DNA from 4 places in the Pseudomonas sp. B21-056 genome. Region 2 is predicted to be linked to each of the others. Evidence: predicted binding sites of a transcription regulator. Region 2 holds the regulator's gene; each other region holds the start of a gene.
The links. Region 2 encodes FliA, which starts transcription of late flagellar genes. Its sites were predicted from a motif close to CTAAAGTTTNNNNNNNNNNNGCCGNTAA; they were not measured.
Positions count from the first base shown of each region.

Region 1: LOY67_RS14570 (methyl-accepting chemotaxis protein) is a predicted target of FliA. The motif match lies at 2,677-2,704, and genes of this name have one in related genera.
Region 3: motA (flagellar motor stator protein MotA) is a predicted target of FliA. The motif match lies at 2,127-2,154, and genes of this name have one in related genera.
Region 4: LOY67_RS13255 (methyl-accepting chemotaxis protein) is a predicted target of FliA. The motif match lies at 2,692-2,719, and genes of this name have one in related genera.

Region 1 covers NZ_CP087203.1:3,454,234-3,458,972, reverse strand. The annotation lists gene LOY67_RS14580 (AAA family ATPase) at 1-39, opposite strand, end outside; gene pnuC (nicotinamide riboside transporter PnuC) at 36-599, opposite strand; gene LOY67_RS14570 (methyl-accepting chemotaxis protein) at 950-2,584, opposite strand; gene LOY67_RS14565 (undecaprenyl-diphosphate phosphatase) at 2,829-3,659, shown strand; gene LOY67_RS14560 (DUF1294 domain-containing protein) at 3,656-4,084, shown strand; gene LOY67_RS14555 (MmcQ/YjbR family DNA-binding protein) at 4,088-4,441, opposite strand; gene LOY67_RS14550 (LysR substrate-binding domain-containing protein) at 4,438-4,739, opposite strand, start outside.
Region 2 covers NZ_CP087203.1:1,748,373-1,753,111, reverse strand. The annotation lists gene LOY67_RS07835 (chemotaxis protein CheA) at 1-669, opposite strand, end outside; gene LOY67_RS07830 (protein phosphatase CheZ) at 700-1,488, opposite strand; gene LOY67_RS07825 (chemotaxis response regulator CheY) at 1,507-1,878, opposite strand; gene fliA (RNA polymerase sigma factor FliA) at 1,993-2,736, opposite strand; gene fleN (flagellar synthesis regulator FleN) at 2,733-3,563, opposite strand; gene flhF (flagellar biosynthesis protein FlhF) at 3,679-4,739, opposite strand, start outside.
Region 3 covers NZ_CP087203.1:615,142-619,880, forward strand. The annotation lists gene rhdA (thiosulfate sulfurtransferase) at 1-487, opposite strand, end outside; gene LOY67_RS02655 (HDOD domain-containing protein) at 530-2,068, opposite strand; gene motA (flagellar motor stator protein MotA) at 2,223-3,074, shown strand; gene motB (flagellar motor protein MotB) at 3,078-4,118, shown strand; gene rsgA (small ribosomal subunit biogenesis GTPase RsgA) at 4,187-4,739, opposite strand, start outside.
Region 4 covers NZ_CP087203.1:3,129,816-3,134,554, reverse strand. The annotation lists gene LOY67_RS13270 (acyl-CoA reductase) at 1-376, shown strand, start outside; gene LOY67_RS13265 (phenylacetate--CoA ligase family protein) at 430-1,704, shown strand; gene LOY67_RS13260 (GNAT family N-acetyltransferase) at 1,701-2,645, shown strand; gene LOY67_RS13255 (methyl-accepting chemotaxis protein) at 2,768-4,739, shown strand, end outside.

The DNA.
Region 1 (4,739 bases), 1.7 Mb from region 2:
GCCGGCGGACTCGGGGCCGGTCAGCACCACCACCTTCATGCGCGCAGGGCCGGGTCGGCGCGCCATTCCCGCCAGCCCTGCACAGCCAGCAGGGTGAACAGGGCGTAGAGCGCGGCGGTCAGGTACAGGTCCTTGTAGATGAACAGGCCGACGAAGATCACGTCGAGGGCGATCCACAAGGGCCAGCATTGCACGCGCTTCTGCGCCATCCACCACTGGGCCACGAGGCTGAAGCCGGTGAGCGCTGCGTCGAGCCAGGGTTGGGCGGCGTCGGTCCAGTGCGCCATGGCAGCGCCGAGCAGCAGGCTGCCCGCCGCCCCGACGGCCAGGCCACGCAGCATCGAAGGCCCGCCCAGGCGGGTGACCTGGCGTCCGTCATGCTGCTGTCCGGCACGGGTCCATTGCCACCAGCCGTACAGTTGCAGCGCGGCGTAGACCACCTGCAAGAGCATGTCCGAGTACAGCTTCACGTCGTAGAAAATCCAGCTGTACAGCAGCACCATGACCAAGCCGATCGGCCAGCACCAGGGGTTCTGCTTGACGGTCAACCAGACAGCGATCACGCCGAGGGCTGCGGCAAACAGTTCAAGCCCGGACATGGCGGTTCCTTGGGGGAATGGAAAAGGGAGGCGATTGTAAACGTTATGGCGGGGACAGCTCCAACATCAATGTTGGATGTGCCGGCATTATCGCGAGCAGGCTCGCTCCCACAAGGGTTCCGGGTTGATCGCAAGACCTGTGGTCGCCAGCAGGACCCTGTGGGAACGAGCTTGCTCGCGAAGGCGGTGTATCTGTCACAGTGATGCTGACTGTACCGCCGTCTTCGCGGGCAAGCCCGGCTCCCACAAGGGATCCGGGTTGATCGCAAGATCGGTGGTCGCCAGCAGCCCCCTGTGGGAGCGAGCCTGCTCGCGATGGCGGTGGGTCAGCTTGCACCCATGCTGGATGCTTAAACCCGGAACTGCTTGAGCAGGCTGTTCAGCTGTTCGCTCAACGCCTTGAGGCGTGTGCTTGCCAGGCTCGACTGTTCCGCCGCCAGGGCGGTGCTGTGGGACAGGCCGGCGGCCTGGGTGACGTTCTGGTTGATGTCCTCTACCACGTGGGCCTGTTGCAGGGTGGCGCTGGCGATGGAGGCGTTCAGGCTGTTGAGATTGCGCAGGGCCTGGCCGATGGCGTTGAGGCTGGCGCCCGCCAGGCCGGCCTGTTCGATGGTCAGTTGCGAGGCGCGGCTGCTGTCGCTGATGACTTTCACGGCGGCTTCGGAGTGGGTTTGCAGGCGTTCGATCATCCCCTGGATCTCGGCAGTGGACTTCTGCGTGCGCTGGGCCAGCAACCTCACCTCATCGGCCACCACCGCGAAGCCCCGGCCTTGTTCCCCGGCGCGAGCGGCTTCGATTGCGGCGTTGAGAGCCAACAGGTTGGTCTGCTCGGCAATGGAGCGGATCACCTCCAGGACGCTGCCAATCTGGGTGCTTTCGCTGGCCAGGGTACGAATCACTTCCACGGCCTGGTCGATGGTCTGGGAAAGACGGTCGATCTGCTGCAAGCTGCCGTCGATGTTGACCTGGCCCTGCTGGGCCTGGGACTCGGCGTCGCGCATTTCACTGGCAGCGTGCTCGGCGTTCTTGGCCACGTCCTGCACGCCATAGGTCACTTCGTTGATCGCCGTGGCCACCAGCTCCATCTGTTGCGATTGCTGTTGGCTGCGTTCCTGGGCCTGGGCGGCGTCGCTGCCCAGTTCGTTGGACGATTGCCCCAGCGCGCTGGCCGAAGCCTGCAACTGGCTCACCACGCCGCGCAGCTTGGTGGTAAACGCGTTGAAGTGTTGCGCCAGTTGGGTGACTTCATCCTGGCCATGGGTGTCGAGGGTGCGGGTCAGGTCGCTTTCACCGCTGGCAATGTTGGCCATGGCATTCACCGTTTCCTGCAGGGGGCGCACGATGCTGCGTACGATCAGGGTCAACAGCAGGCTCATGATCAATGCGATCGACAGGCCGATCAGCGAGGCCTTGATCAGTTGGGCCTGGAACTCGGCCTGCACGTCATCCACATACACGCCCGAACCGATGATCCAGCCCCAGGGCTCGAACAGTTTGACGTAGGAGGTCTTCCCGACCGGTGCCTCGGCGCCCGGTTTCGGCCAGAGATAATCCACCATCCCGGCGCCCTTGGCCTTGGCGATGGTGACCATCTCGTTGAACAGCGCGAAACCGTTCGGGTCGCGGATCGCCGAGAGGTTCTGGCCTTCGAGCTTCGGGTTGGTGGGGTGCATGACCATGACCGGTGTCAGGTCATTGATCCAGAAATAGTCAGTCTCGTTGTAGCGCAGGCCACGCACGGCGCTGAGGGCCTGTTTCTGCGCGGCTTCGCGGGTCAGGGTGCCGGCGGCTTCCAGACCCTGGTAATAGCTCAGCACGCCACTGGCGGTCTGGACCACATGTTGGGTTTTCTGCACCTTGGCCTGGTAGAGATCGCTGTGGATCTGCTTCAGCATCAAGGCACCCAACGTGAACACCATCAAGATGGCCACGACGAGGATGAGCCACAAGCGTCGGCTGATCGACACATTGCGCAAGCTATTCATACGCTGTCACTCCAGTTTCTTGTTCTTGTCATCCACGGCCGGTGGATCGCTCCTGGGCAACGCGGCGGCGTTTTCAGGGCTTGTCTGATAGGATTTCGGCCTCGCAACGCAAAACCTGAGCCTGCCTTTGATTTTTCATTGGTTTTTTGGGGAAGGGCGCAGTTATCGTGCACCCGCTGCTCGTACTTGCATGACACTTGAATATCGATGAGACCCTGCCTGACAGGGTTTTTTTGGGGGATGAATGGATTTGTGGACTGCCTTTCAGGCACTGATTCTTGGCATTGTAGAAGGCCTGACGGAATTCCTGCCGATTTCCAGCACGGGGCACCAGATCGTTGTGGCCGACCTGCTTGAATTCGGCGGGGAACGGGCGATGGCGTTCAACATCATCATTCAGCTGGGGGCGATCCTGGCGGTGGTCTGGGAGTTCCGGCGCAAGATCTTCGACGTGGTGCTGGGTTTGCCCACCCAGCCAGGTGCCCGACGGTTTACCGCCAACCTGCTGATAGCCTTCCTGCCCGCCGTGGTCCTGGGGGTGCTGTTTGCCGATCTGATCCACCGATACCTGTTCAACGCGGTCACGGTCGCCGCCGCGCTGGTGGTGGGTGGTTTCATCATGCTGTGGGCCGAGAAGCGCCAGCATGAGGTGCACGCCGAAACGGTGGACGAAATCACCTGGAAAGATGCACTCAAGGTCGGCCTGGCCCAGTGCCTGGCGATGATTCCCGGCACCTCCCGTTCCGGCTCGACCATCATCGGCGGCTTGCTGTTCGGCCTGTCGCGCAAGACCGCAACCGAGTTTTCGTTCTTCCTGGCCATGCCGACCATGGTCGGCGCGGCGGTCTACTCGGGCTACAAGTACCGCGCACTCTTCGTTCCGGCGGATTTCCCGGTGTTCGCCATCGGCTTCGTCACCGCGTTCATCTTCGCCATGATCGCGGTCAAGGGCCTGCTGCGGTTTATCGCCAGCCACAGCTACGCGGTGTTCGCCTGGTACCGGATCGCGTTCGGCCTGTTGATCCTGGCGACCTGGCAATTCGGTTGGGTGGACTGGACGACCGCCCAGCCATGAAGGATTCGGGCACCCGCAGACACGCAGCCCGCGACACCGGGGGAGCAGTACAGAACCTTAGGCTCAAGTTGATCGTGTTTGCGCTGCTGTGCACGCTACCGCTGATGGGCTCGCTGCTGCTCGGGCTGCAGGAGGCGTCATGGGTGCCGTTGACGGCCTATGGGCTCGTCAGTGTCGTGGCGTTCCTGCTCTACTGGACCGACAAGCGCAAGGCCCGGGCCGACGCCTGGCGCACCCCCGAGAATGTGTTGCACGCCGTGGAGCTGGCCGGCGGCTGGCCCGGGGCGTTGCTGGCCCAGCAGGTGTTCAGGCACAAGACCCGCAAGGTGTCGTTTCAGGTGGTGTTCTGGTTCATCGTGCTGCTGCACCAGGTGTTCTGGGTCGACCAGTTGTTCCTGGGCAGTCATCTGCTGGCGTGGGCGTGAATGTCACGGCAATAACAAACCGACCTGCGTGCGCTTGGGCAACTTGCTGACGACCAATTGGTGGGAGCGTTGCAGCAGGCCATGCAGTTCTTCGGCACCCAACGGGTAGGGCGTGTGCATGATGATCCACTGGGCCCGCGCCAGGTACGGGGCAGGGTGGATGCCCGGTCGGTCGCAATGCCCCAGGAACAGGTCCTTGTCGACCTTGAACGCCAATGAGTCGCTGCGCAGGCCCTGCAGGGCGAACATCTTGTTCCCGGCGATGGAAAACACCCGCACGCCGCCCCATTTGTAATCTTCCCTGGCGCCAGGCAAGCCCAGGCAAAACCGCGCGACATCCTCTTCGCTCAAACTCATAACGTCCTTTCTCCGCAAAGGTTGAAGGCTTCCACCAGATGGTCGAGCCATGCGCGTACCGCCGGCAACATGCCCCGTCGATGGGGATAGACCGCCTGCAGCCAGCCATCGGGCAGCGACCATCCCGGCAACAATTCCACCAGTGTGCCGTCCCTCAACTCCTGCTCGCAATACATGCTCGGTAATAAGGTAAAGCCCAGGCCGGCGAGGACGCAGGCGCGCCGCACAATGAAATCGTCAATGCCCAGGCGCGCTTCCAGGGCCAGTTCGGCAATCTGCCCGTCGGTGCTGTGCAGGC
Region 2 (4,739 bases):
GACAACCGCATCGACGGCGAACTGGCCCTTGCCGTGCAGTTGATCGAGCAGCGACTCGAACTCCGCATCGGTGATTTCATCGCTGGCCGCGCCAGCATCGGCGGGTGCAGTCACTACCGGAGCCTGGGTCTGGGCCTGGGCTTCGGCCTTGACAGCACTCAGGGAGTCCAGCAGTTGTTCGAATTCGTTATCGGTGATATCGCCCGATTCCTCGGCGACCGGCTCCTCGACCGCAGGTTCTTCAACCATGGCTTCGACCGGAGCAGCTTCGTCAGCCGATTGCGGCTCGGCCAGGCGCGACAGCGCGGCGAGCAACTCAGGCGTGGCGGCGGTGATCGGCGAACGGTCACGCACCTCACTGAACATGCTGTTGACCGCATCCAGCGCTTCAAGCACGACGTCCATCAGTTCCGAATCGACGCGACGCTCACCCTTGCGCAGGATGTCGAACACGTTCTCGGCAATGTGGCAGCACTCCACCAGCTCGTTGAGCTGGAGGAAGCCGGCGCCTCCTTTTACAGTGTGGAAACCGCGAAAAATTGCATTGAGCAGATCCGCATCATCCGGTCGGCTTTCCAGCTCGACCAGTTGCTCGGACAGTTGCTCTAGAATCTCGCCGGCCTCAACCAGGAAATCCTGAAGGATCTCTTCATCGGCGCCGAAGCTCATTAATGGCTGCTCCTAAAACAGGGCTAAAACTCAGAATCCAAGGCTGGACAGCAAATCGTCCACATCGTCCTGGCCGGACATAACGTCTTCTCTTTTATCGGCATGAATCTGCGGACCTTCACCCTGAGAGAGATGTTTTTGTGGATCTTTTTCAGCAAGCATCGCCTCACGGTCGTGTTCGATGCCTGCAAAGCGGTCGACCTGGCTGGCCATCAACACCAGTTTGAGCAGATTGCTTTCGACTTCGGTGACCAATTGGGTGACGCGCTTGATCACCTGGCCGGTCAGGTCCTGATAGTCCTGAGCCAGCAGAATATCGTTGAGGTTGCTCGCTACCGCGCGGTTATCGGTGCTGCTGCGTGTCAGAAAACCGTCGACCCGACGCGCCAGGTCGCGGAATTCTTCCGCCCCGACTTCACGACGCATGAAACGCCCCCAGTCGGCGCTCAAGGCCTGGGCTTCATCACCGAGGCCATTGACCAGCGGCGTGGCGCTTTCCACCAGGTCCATGGTGCGGTTGGCGGCGGCCTCGGTCAGCTTGACCACATAGGACAGGCGCTCGGTCGCGTCAGTGATCTGCGAGACCTCTTCGGCCTGGGGCGTGTTCGGATCGATCTGGAAATTGACGATGGCGCTGTGCAGTTCACGGGTGAGCTTGCCGACTTCCTGGTACAGACCACGATCCCGGGTCTGATTGAGCTCGTGGATCATCTGGACTGCATCGCCGAAACGACCTTTTTCGAGGCTGTCGACCAGTTCGCGGGCATGTTTTTTCAGGGTCGATTCGAAATCGCCCATTGAAGCTTCATTATTCTCCATAGCTCCCCCGTGGCGCCGTTAACCGATGCGTTCGAAGATCTTTTCGATCTTTTCTTTCAACGCCTGGGCCGTGAAGGGTTTGACCACATAGCCGTTCACACCGGCTTGGGCCGCTTCGATGATCTGCTCGCGCTTGGCTTCGGCGGTGACCATCAGCACCGGAAGATGCTTGAGTTTTTCGTCGGCGCGCACATGGCGCAGCAAGTCGATACCGGTCATGCCGGGCATGTTCCAGTCAGTCACCAGAAAGTCGATGCTCCCGCTGTTGAGAACCGGGATGGCAGTGGTGCCATCGTCGGCCTCGACCGTGTTGGTGAACCCAAGGTCACGCAACAGGTTTTTTATGATCCGCCGCATCGTTGAAAAGTCATCAACGATGAGGATTTTCATGTTCTTGTCCAATTCGACCTCCAAGCAGTCTTAAACGCGTGCAGCACCTGAACGCGCCATTTCAATCAATCCGGTACAGCATTCGACAACGGCCCGGGACACCGGTACCGACTGTCAGCGCGCTCGCCACTCCCCCAAACGCCCCCGCAAACGGGCGGCGCACTGGCTGTGTAACTGGCTGACCCGCGATTCGCTGACCCCCAGGACCTCACCGATTTCCTTGAGGTTCAGCTCTTCGTCGTAGTACAGCGCCAAGACCAGTCGCTCACGCTCCGGCAAATTGGCAATCGCATCGGCCAGCGCGCTCTGGAAACGTTCGTCTTCCAGGTCACGCGCAGGCTCCATGTGAGTACTCGCGCCATCCTCGTGCAGCCCTTCATGATCGCCGTCCTGCAACAGGTCGTCGAAACTGAACAGGCGGCTGCCCAAGGTATCGTTCAAAATCCCGTAATAATCATCGAGACTCAACTGGAGTTCGGCCGCAACCTCGTGATCTTTAGCGTCTCGCCCGGTTTTCGCTTCAATTGCGCGAATGGCGTCACTGACCATGCGGGTATTGCGGTGCACCGAACGGGGTGCCCAGTCGCCCTTGCGGACCTCGTCGAGCATCGCGCCGCGAATGCGGATACCGGCGTATGTCTCGAAACTGGCGCCCTTGCTCGCGTCGTATTTGTTCGCCACTTCGAGCAGGCCGATCATGCCCGCCTGGATCAGGTCTTCGACCTGGACACTGGCCGGCAAGCGTGCCAGCAAGTGATAGGCGATGCGCTTGACCAACGGCGCGTAACGCTCGATCAGTTCGTATTGGGCGTCCCGTGCCGATTTTTTATAGAGGTGGTTGTATCCGCTGGCTGTCATAACACGGGCCCTGCTGTTTGTTGCACGAGACGCTCGACGAAAAACTCCAGATGCCCGCGCGGGTTGGCCGGCAGTGGCCAGGTATCGACCTTCTGGGCGATCGCCTTGAACGCCAGCGCGCATTTGGAACGGGGAAAGGCTTCATAGACGGCACGTTGTTTCTGGACCGCCTTACGTACGCTCTCGTCGTACGGCACGGCGCCGACGTACTGCAGGGCAACGTCGAGGAAGCGATCGGTGACCTTGGTCAACTTGGCGAACAGGTTGCGCCCTTCCTGCGGGCTCTGGGCCATGTTGGCCAGGACGCGGAAGCGGTTCATGCCGTAGTCGCGGTTCAATAGTTTGATCAGGGCGTAGGCATCGGTGATGGACGTGGGCTCGTCGCAGACCACCAGCAGCACTTCCTGGGCGGCGCGCACGAAGCTGACGACCGAATCACCGATGCCGGCCGCCGTGTCGATCACCAGCACATCGAGGTTGTCGCCGATGTCGCTGAAGGCCTGGATCAGGCCGGCGTGCTGGGCCGGGGTCAGATGAACCATGCTCTGGGTGCCGGAAGCGGCCGGCACGATGCGAATCCCGCCCGGCCCCTGCAACAGCACGTCGCGCAGTTCGCAGCGGCCTTCGATCACGTCCGCCAGCGTGCGTTTGGGGGTGAGCCCCAGCAACACGTCGACGTTCGCCAGGCCCAGGTCGGCGTCCAGCAGCATGACCCGCCGGCCAAGCTCTGCCAGAGCCAGGGACAAGTTCACTGACACGTTAGTCTTGCCGACGCCACCTTTGCCGCCGGTCACCGCGATCACCTGTACGGGATGCATGCTGCCCATGTTCGTTCTTTACCTGTCTTACTTAGACGAAGGCCACATTACTGGCTGCGCGTTCACATACGGAACATTGCCTGGCAGACCATCGATGTAGGTACAAAAAATATTCATGATTACCTCAGCCAACCTGCTTGGTCGGGCTGTGGTAGATATCAGCGAACATGTCAGCCATGGCTTCTTCGCTGGGTTCGTCCTGCATTTGCACACTCACGGCGCGGCTGACCAGTTGGTGGCGACGCGGCAGATGCAAATCATCCGGAATCCGCGGCCCATCGGTCAGGTACGCCACCGGCAGATCGTGACCGATCGCCAGGCTCAATACCTCGCCCAGACTTGCCGTTTCGTCCAGCTTGGTCAGGATGCAACCGGCCAGTCCGCAGCGTTTGTAGCTGTGGTAGGCGGCGGTTAGAACCTGTTTCTGGCTGGTGGTTGCCAACACGAGATAATTTTTTGACCTGATGCCGCGCCCGGCCAGGCTTTCAAGCTGCATGCGCAGGGCCGGATCGCTGGCTTGCAGGCCGGCGGTATCGATCAACACGACGCGCTTGCGCAACAGCGGTTCCAGCGCCTGGGCCAGGGATTGACCCGGATCCACATGGGTCACCGACACGTTGAGGATCCGGCCCAGGGTCTTGAGTTGCTCCTGGGCGCCGATGCGGAAACTGTCCATGCTGACCAGGGCAATGCTCTGGGCGCCGTATTTGAGCACATAACGGGCGGCGAGCTTGGCCAGGGTGGTGGTCTTGCCCATGCCGGCCGGGCCGACCATGGCAATCACCCCGCCCTCTTCCAGCGGCTCGACTTCCGGCGTGGCAATCATCCGCGCCAGATGCGCCAGCAACATGCGCCAGGCCTGGCGAGGCTCGTGGATATCGTTGATCAGCGCCAGCAGGTCGCGAGCCAATGGGCCGGACAGGCCGATGCGTTGCAGGCGGCGCCACAGGTTCGCCTGGGCAGGACGGCTGCCTTGCAGTTGGTTCCAGGCCAGGGAGCCGAGCTGGACTTCCATCAGCTCGCGCAGGCTGTTGAGCTCGAAACGCATCGAGTCCAGGGCACGCGGATCGACGCCAGCAGCCGGTGCGGCTGGAGCCGGCGCCGGACGACGCGGCTCGGCCGGGGTCGGCTCGATCAGCGGTTCGGCAGCGGTCAGCGGCAGGCCTGCGGTCAACGGCTGACCGG
Region 3 (4,739 bases), 1.1 Mb from region 2:
GGTCGGCGGCACCGAGACGGCTTTGCAGGTATTCGCGGGTGGCGGTGGGTTCGTCGTGCAGCGTCAGCGTCAGCGGGCCGCCGGCGGGTGCGGGCACCTCGGTGGACACCGGCCGGCCTTCGTCCAGCCACGCCAGCAGGCCGCCGTCGAGGTAGTGGTACTTCGAATGGCCGATCACGTCCAGCAGCCAGATAAAGCGCCCGGCCCAGCCGCCACCTTCGTCGTCATAGACCACGTAGACCGCCTCCGGGTTGTGTCCGAGCTCGCCGAACAGTGCCTCGAGGTCGGCTTTGGCCGGCAGCAGGCCCGGTGCCGGCGGCTGGCCCAGTTGCGTGCGCTTGGGATCGACGAAACGTGCGCCAGGAATGTGGCCGGTGCTGTAGCGGGCGGCACTGGTCAGGTCCACCAGAATCAGTTCGCCGGCGTCGAGGCGCGGGAGCAGGTCGCTCGGCTCGATCACCAGCGGCAAGCCAGAGAAGTCAGGCATGTGAGGTCTCCAGGGGCGCAAAAGGAAGGGATTGTAGCAAGTTCAGCGGCCACGGTTGGTAAAGGTGTGCAGGGCCCGTTCGATGCACTGCACGGTTCTGCCGAAGGCTTGCACCGTCACGTCCCCAAAGGGCCCGCCGCCCTGGTCCACGGCCACCAGCATGATCACCCGGCCATTGCAGGTCAGGGAGCGCAACAACATGTGTTCGCCCTTGAACAGGGCACGCAGGCCCGGAGGCAGCAGTGCCGAGAACTGCGCATTGTTCTCCGGGTTCAGGCGGACCTGGGCCTGCTGCGCCAGCAACCGCTGCAACACCTTGCTCTGGTCGATGGAGAAGCTCATGGCCGCCACCTCAGGGGGCAGGCCGGCGATCTGGTGTACGCGCACGCTGGTCTGGCTGCGGTCGGCCATCAGGATCATTACCCGGCGCATGCCGCACGCCACCAGCGCATCCCGTGCCGAGGTAGTCAGGTGCATGGCGTTGCTGAAGGGGCTTGGCTCCACCAGCAGCGCCGCGCATTGCTTGCGCCACAGGGCCAGGTCTTCGGCGCTGGGTTGCGCGACGGTTGCCCTTTCGGCCTGGACGCGACGGCTGCCGGGAGGCCAGAGCAGTGCCACGGCCGGGTGCCAGAGGTCCGGCATGGCGTGGTGACGGGCGCTGTTGGCGGCCTGCTGGTGCAACTGTTGCTGGAGCTCATCCATGGGCATCTGCAGGTACAGGCTGGTGAGGTATTGCCAGCGGACGTTGTGGGGGCAGTCCCAGGCCTGGTGTGCCGAAAGCGCCAGGCCATTGGCCAGTAGCACGGTGTTGGCCGGCTGGTTGAGCCAGCGTCGCAGGGTCGGGTCATCGTCCAGACGATTCTGCTGGCGCAGCGGGTGTTCGCTGTCCCGGGCGATGCGCAACACCTTGACCAACTCTCGGCGCTCATTGAGCAGCAGGCGATAGCCCTGAGCCACCCAGATCGGCAGGCGCCAGGTCTCCACCAGCGCAAGGCAGATCTTCAGCAAGCTGACGCCGAACAGTTCGCGTTCCACTTTGCTGGCCGACTGGCCTTTATGGATCACCCGCATCTCCCATTCCCCCAGCAATCGCGGGTGAGTCAGGGCCAGCGGCCAGAGCGGTGACAGGAACAACAGGCTGCCCCAGTGGATGTCCTGCCACAGCCGAGCCAGGCGGCTGGCAAAGAAGCCATTGGCCTGTTGCGTGGCGTGTTGGCTGATCAATTGCAACTGGCGCAGGGCGACGGGTATCTCCTGCTCCGGCAGCGACGGTAGGCGGGCGAGCAGCTCTTCGGTGCGTTTGAGGCCGAGGCGGTTGATGGCCACTTCGAGGTTTTCTACAGGTTCTGCAAGGCTGCCATGGGTGTGATGGTTGGCTTCGCGGATGACGCTCAGGGCCAGGGCAGGACTGTCCTGCATGAGCTCGGCGATGTCACGCAGCGAGCGGCGGCTATCGGCGACGGCCTTGCAGACCTGGTCATGACTGGCCTGAGGCACCGGCAAATGCACGCCCTCGAGCAGTTTTACCCAGCCTTCGAGGGTGGTCGGTCGTGGGGTCGGAACCTTCGTTTCGTTAGCCATGGCTGGACGTGATCATCGCATGCTGCAACGTGGCAAATTGGCTTTTCGCCAGAACTGGCTATAGTCTGGCGCAGTTTTGCCGATAAGTAGAAGAAGAGATTTTCCAGCTTCCGAATATGACCTTGAACCCGACTTAAATAAGTACTTTCAATCTATGGCTAAAATTATCGGCATCATTGTCGTGTTCGCGAGCGTGCTCGGCGGATACGTGCTCTCCCATGGCAAGATTGCCGCCCTGATCCAACCCTTCGAGGTGATGATCATCGGTGGTGCGGCCCTTGGCGCATTCCTGCAGGCCAACCCCGGCTACATGACGATGCACGTGCTCAAGAAGTCCCTGGGCATGTTCAGTTCGCGCTTCAGCCACACCTTCTATCTCGAGGTGCTGGGGCTGATCTACGAGATCCTCAACAAGAGCCGCCGCGAAGGCATGATGGCGATCGAGGGTGATATCGAAGACGCCGCCGCCAGCCCGATCTTCGCCAAGTACCCCGCGGTGCTCAAGGACGCCCGCATGACGGCGTTCATCTGCGATTACCTGCGTATCATGTCGTCCGGCAACATGGCCCCTCATGAGCTCGAAGGCCTGTTCGACATGGAACTGTACAGCCTCAAGGAAGACCTCGAGCATCCGTCCCACGCCGTGACCGGCATCGCCGACGCCATGCCCGGCTTCGGTATCGTCGCGGCGGTACTGGGTATCGTGGTGACCATGGCTTCCCTGGGCGATGGCGACCAGAAGTCCATCGGCCTGCACGTGGGCGCGGCACTGGTCGGTACCTTCTTCGGTATCCTGGCGGCGTATGGTTTCTTCGGTCCGCTGGCCCATTCCCTGGCCCATGATGCCAAGGAAGAACTCAACACCTACGAGGCCATCAAGGCCTCCCTGGTGGCCTCGGCTTCGGGCATGCCGCCTTCGCTGGCCGTGGAGTTCGGTCGCAAGGTCCTGTACCCGGCGCACCGTCCAAGCTTTGCCGAGTTGGAACAAGCGGTTCGCGGTCGTTAAGCCATGGAGAACAACCAGCCGATCATCATCAAGCGTGTCAAGCGCATAGCTGCTGGACACCACGGGGGCGCCTGGAAAATCGCCTTCGCCGACTTCGCGACGGCGATGATGGCGTTCTTCCTGGTGCTGTGGCTGCTGTCCACCGCGACCCCGGAACAGAAGATCGCCATCGCCGGTTACTTCAAGGACCCGGTCGGCTTCTCCGAAAGCGGCACGCCCTACATCATCGACCTGGGCGGCTCGCCGACCCTCGCACCGGAAAATACCCTCAACCCCGAGGTCAAGTCCCAGCCGCAGCCTGACAAGGTGACGGTGGATTCCGAGCAGGTCGAAGGCATGGCCGAGCAGGTCGAGCGCGAACGCCTCGAGCTGCTGTTGCAGGAGTTGCAGAACAAGGTCGACGAGAACCCGCAGCTACAGAAATTCAAGGACCAGATCCTGTTCGAGATCACGCCGAACGGCTTGCGCATCCAGATCACCGATGCCGAGAACCGGCCGATGTTCGATTCCGGCAGTGCGCGCCTGAAACCTTATTTCGAAGACATCCTGCTGGCCATGGCCGACACCATCAAGGCGGTGCCGAACAAGATCAGCATCAGTGGCCATACCGATGCCAAGCCATACGTCGGCAAGGGTGACTTCGGTAACTGGGAACTGTCCGCCAACCGCGCCAACGCGGCACGTCGTGCCCTGGTGGCCGGCAGTTATCCGGACGAGCAGGTGGCGCGGGTGGTCGGGTATGCCTCGTCGGCGTTGTTCGACCGCAAGGATCCGTTCAACCCGGTCAACCGGCGTATCGATATCGTGGTGTTGACCAAGAAGGCCCAGAAGGCCATCGAAGGTTCGCAGACCGACGATCCGGCACCCGACGCGACCCAGGGCCACGGCGCCCCGGGCGAAACACCAGCGCAGACGCCGGGTGCTGCGGTTGATCCGAACGCCTTGCCGGCCGATCAGCAACCCGTACCGGCCCATGAGTTGCGCGAGCGTCTGAACCTGTTCGACGACGCCGCGCCGAAACCGCCGGGAACGCCTGCGCAGTGACCCACAAAAAAGCCGACATCACTGTCGGCTTTTTTGATTCAGCTGGATCCGGCTCACACTCACTTCAATCAATAACTGCTTTCCGGCAAGCTGGCGATGATCGAGCGATAGCTGTTCATCCGTTGCTGCTGCACGCGGCCTTCTTCCAGTGCCTTGAGCAAGGCGCAGCCGGGTTCGCGGTCGTGCTTGCAGTCGCGGAAGCGGCAGGTGCCGATCAGGTCGTTGAACTCGATGAACCCGGCTTCCACATCGGCCCGGCTGACATGGCCCAGGCCGAACTCACGGATGCCCGGCGAGTCGATCAGCTCACCGCCGCCAGGGAAGTGGAACAACCGTGCGGTGGTTGTGGTGTGGGTGCCTTGGCCGGACAGCTCGGACAACGGCCCGACGCGGGTTTCGACCTCCGGCAGCAGGCTGTTGACCAGCGACGACTTGCCGACGCCGGACTGGCCGACGAACACGCTGATGCGCCCGTCCAGTTGCCGTTGCAATTGTTCCATGCCGTTGCCGTGGTGGGCCGAGACTTCCAGCACCGGGTAACCCAGTTGCCGATAGACCGCCAGCAAGGCGTTCAGCGCTGGGGCGTTCTGCTCATCGATCAGGTCGAACTTGTTAAGCAGC
Region 4 (4,739 bases), 1.4 Mb from region 2:
CGATTGCGGACGCTGGTTGCCAGGCCCCTGTCCTTGTGGCCTGGAGTCACCCAGGTTCGAGCTGCGCCAGCGTCACGGTCGCGTGCTGCGTGTTGCCACGGAGTCCATCAATACCCGGGAGCTTGTCGAGCTGGCCCGGGTCGCCATTCAAATTGTCCTCGATCACGACAGCAGCGGTTGTGAGCGCTTGCTGATCCGCGCCGACGGCGCCGCGGAAACGGTACGGCGCAGGGTCCTGGCCCTGAAACCGCTGTGCGCGTCGGTCGATGCCGCCCTGCTGGTACTGGAAGTCCGGCACTGCCCGGCCGAACGCTTCGAACATAACAGACACAGCGGCAAAGTCCCGCTGGTGATTGACTCCAGAAGACCCGGCTGATCGCCCTTCGCCCGCCACTTATCCAGCGAACTTCATAGCCCGAGAGCCCCCTGATGAGTACTGCGTTCCCATTTGAACAATGGCTGGCCCATATCCGCCTGCATTCAGCGTATTACCAGAACCACTGGAAGCATCTACCCGCGCAAGGCTGCGTTTTTGAGGACCTGCCGATTGTCGACACCCGCGATTACTGGCGCGGCAGCCATGACCTGGACAGCTGGGATGTACTGACCGCTCCAGTCACCGATGCCCTGATCTATAAAACCGGTGGCACGACCAGTCAGGGAAAACTGTCGGTGTACACCCGCTCGGAATGGCAACAGATGCTCGATTGCTTCGCCCGCCATCTGTCCGCCCAGCTTGAAGCGGGTGATCGAATTGCCAACCTGTTCTTTTCGGGGGACCTGTATGCGAGCTTCCTGTTCATTCATGGCGCCCTCTGCCAGGTTGATCTCCCGATTGCCGAGTTCCCCTTCACCGGATCGGTAGAACCCGAGGTGCTGGCCGACGCGGTGACCGCACACCGTATCAATGTGCTGGCGGGCGTCCCGGCCCATCTACTGGCGATTGCCAGTCATCTGAATCAGCAGGGTCGGACGCTGCCCGGGATCACCACCGTGCTGTTCGGCGGGGAGCACCTGTTCGAGCGCCAACTGCCGATGTTGCGACAAGCCTTTCCCCAGGCACGCTTCACCTCCATCGGTTATGCCAGCGTGGACGCCGGACTGGTGGGGGCCAGCGCCCCTGATTGCAGGCTCGGCGAGCACCGCGTATTCGACGAACAGACGCGGGTAGATATCATCGATGAAGTCAGCGGCGAGCTCATCGAGGCATGCGACCGCCCCGGCAATCTGGTGGTGACCAACTTCACCCGGACCCTGATGCCGATTGTGCGTTACCCCGTGGGTGACCGGGCCTGTTGGCGCGAGCCTGCCGGCACCCCTCGTCGCAAGTTCGAGCTGGCGGGACGTAGTGCACAGAGCCAGCGGGTGCGGGTCGGCGTGGCTTCGCTGCTCCCGCAACAGATCAGCGAGATCATCCAAGGCATCGGCGGCGAACTTCAATGGCAACTGATCATCGAGCCCGCCGGAAACACTGATCGTATGGTGCTCAAATGGGCCCCCGACAACCCCGCGAACACCTGCGAATCACTGTCCCAGGCGCTGAAATCCGCTTTGATCCAGCACCATCCGGGCATCGATCAACTCGACCTGCAAGTGCATGCCTGCCAGGCGCAGGACCTGGAGCGTCACCCACGCTCCGGCAAACACCTGCCGGTCATCGACCGTAGGGTCTATGGCCCGATGGCAGCGAGGCCGGCCGGATGAGCGCCGTGGTCATCAGGGCGTTCAGGCCCACGGATGCCCTCGGAACCAGTGAACTGTTCCGTCGGGTATACGGCGATCACTACGTTTCGCCGGACGTCTACGTGCCACATATGATTTGCCAGCACCACCAGCATCGACAGTGGTTTTCCATGGTTGCCGTGCTGGAGGACCGGGTGGTTGGCCACGCTGCGTTGTGCCGACCTGCCGCGAACCGGGATGATGCAGAACTGGCACTCGTGGCAGTGGACCCTGCACTGCAGGGCAGTCAGATTGCTACCCGCCTGGGTCGGCAGTTACTGGAGCGCTGTGAGGACCTCGGCCTCGTGAGGCTATCCATCAAACAAGTCACCAGCCACCGCTACAGCCAGCGATTGGCGCAGCGGCTCGGTTTCCATGACACCGGATTGATGCCCGACCATGTGCCCTCGCCGTTCGCCACGGCCCAAGCCGAGACCATTGTGGTCGGCTGTCAGTTGATCGGCGATCATCACCGTCCGCTGCCGCAGGTGCAATGGCCTGCCGCGTGCCAATGGTTGATGGCCCCCTTGGTTGCGCATTTTGGAACCACGTTCGACGACGCCCCCACTCCGACACAGCCGTTGCAGATCAGCTCGTTACCCGGGCGTATCGACGTCGTCGCCGGGCAGATGAGCCGGCACCTGGCCCGGCAACTGCAACGCTTGCCGGCCCAATGGTCGATCTCGGTACGACTCGGACTGCGCCGGCAGTTCCCCGATGATTATCGACGGTTGATGGCCGCCGGGTTCATCTTCACCGGCATGCTGCCCCTCGAAGGCGAGCTGAACTGGCAGGCGCTGTTCCACCGTGGTGCCCAGGCTCGCCAGCTCGACCTGCATGCCGGGCCGATGCAGCGGCTGCACGATGAGCTGCAGGCCCATACGCGCAATTGGAGAGGCACGCGGGTCAGCTCGGCGGCATGACGGGCAACGTTGTAGACGAACGGTACCCCTCGCCAGGCGTGCGCCATTCAAGCGTTATGGCCAGGGGCCGATACAGACACGTCTACCGCCCCGAAAGACGCTTTCGAGCAAGGAACACCCCAATGTCCTCATTCCGCACCATTCAGGCCCGCTACACGCTGTTCCTGGTCCTATTCATCCTCGTGTTGTCCATCCTCACTGTGGTGGGCATCAGCTACCTGGTCGCGCCCAAGCTGCGCCAGACCGAGGAGCAAGTAGCGCTCAATCGCATCGGCGAAGTCGCGGAGCAGATCCAGGGCGAGCTGAACAAAGTGCAAGCCCAGCAACGCAGCATCACCCAGACCATCCCGTTGCTCGACAGCGATGCCATCGACAAGGTACTCCCGGGCCTGGTGGATCAATACGGCGAACCGAAAGTCTTCGGTGGCGGGATCTGGCCGCTGCCCAACCAGCGAGCCGAAGGACGCAGCAAGTTCAGCACCTTCTGGCATCGCGACGGCTCCGGCAAACTGGTGGTCAACACCTTCTGGAACAGCGACGCCGCGCCGAACTATTACGACCAACCCTGGCACAAGGGCGGCATGGCCACCCCACCCGGCAAATGCGCCTGGGCCGCCGCGTATAAAGATGACGCCAGCGCCGAACCGCGCACCAACTGCGCCATGGCCATCCAGAAGAACGGCGTGCCGTATGGCGTCTCCACCATCGACGTGACCCTGGGGTTCTTCAATGACCTGGTGGCGCGCAAGGAAGCCGACCTGAATGCTGAAATGCTGATTGTCGAAGGCGACGGCAAAATCATCAGCAACAGCTCGCGCATCAGCGGTCCGATCGTGCTCAAGAACATCAGCGAACTGGCAGCCGCTTCGCCGTTTGCCGCTCAGGTCAAGGCTGGCCTGGCTAAACGCGATCAATCGCTGCAGCGCGTCGAGTTCGACAACAAGGGCGAAGCCAGCACGTTTTTCATGCGTCCTATCGAAGGCACGCCCTGGTTCCTTGCCACCGCCTTGCCAACCCGCCTGATCACCGCCCAGCGCGATGACGTACTGAACACCCTCAGCCTGCTGCAGATCCCGATGGTCATCCTGCTGGTGCTGATGCAGTTGTACGCGATCCGTCAGTTGACCGGCCGCATGAAGATGCTCAAGGGCAACATCGATGCGCTGTCCACCGGCGATGCCGACCTGACCCGGCGCATCACCATCCGTGCCGAGGACGAACTGGGAGCGATTGGTCATTCGGTCAACCGCTTCATCGTTTACCTGCAAGACATGATCGGCGAAGTGACCCAGGCAACCGGTGCCATGGCTTCGAGCCTGGACAACCTGCAGCGGACGTCGGCCCACACCAGCGAAATCCTGATGCGCCACGCCTCGGAAACCGACCAGACCGTGACCGCCATCACCGAAATGAGCTCCACGGCCGAAAGCGTGGCCCTGAACGCCGCCGAGACAGCGGCGTTCACCCAGCGCGCCAACGAACATGCCGATCGTTCTCGCGTGGTGGTGGGCGAGGCCTCCAACAGCGTGGTGGCACTGATCGATGAAGTCGCCAGCGCCACCCGCAAGGTCGAAAGCATGCAGCAGGATGCGCAACGCATCACCGAGATTCTCGGTGTGATCGGTGCCATCGCCGGGCAGACCAACCTGCTGGCGCTCAACGCCGCCATCGAAGCCGCCCGGGCCGGTGAACAAGGTCGCGGCTTCGCCGTGGTGGCCGACGAGGTGCGTGCCCTCGCCGCCCGCACCCAGGCCAGTACCTCGGAAATCAACGAAATGCTGACCCGCCTGACTCAAGGCGTGAGTTCGTCGGTTGCGGCGATGGAGAACACCCAGGCCAGTTGCCAGTCGGCTGCCGACGCGACCTCCCGGGTCAACTCCGGCCTGGATGAAATGGCCGGCTCCGTCGGCCAGATCAACAGCCTGAGCACCCAGATCGCCACCGCCGCCGAACAACAGAGCGCCGTGACCGAAGAAATCAACCGCAGCATGGTGCAGATCCGCCATATGGTGGAGGAACTGGTGGAAGGCGGATTGGCCAGCGAAAACAACACCCGGCAACTGCTGGAAGCCAACAGCCAGGTGAATGCAATCA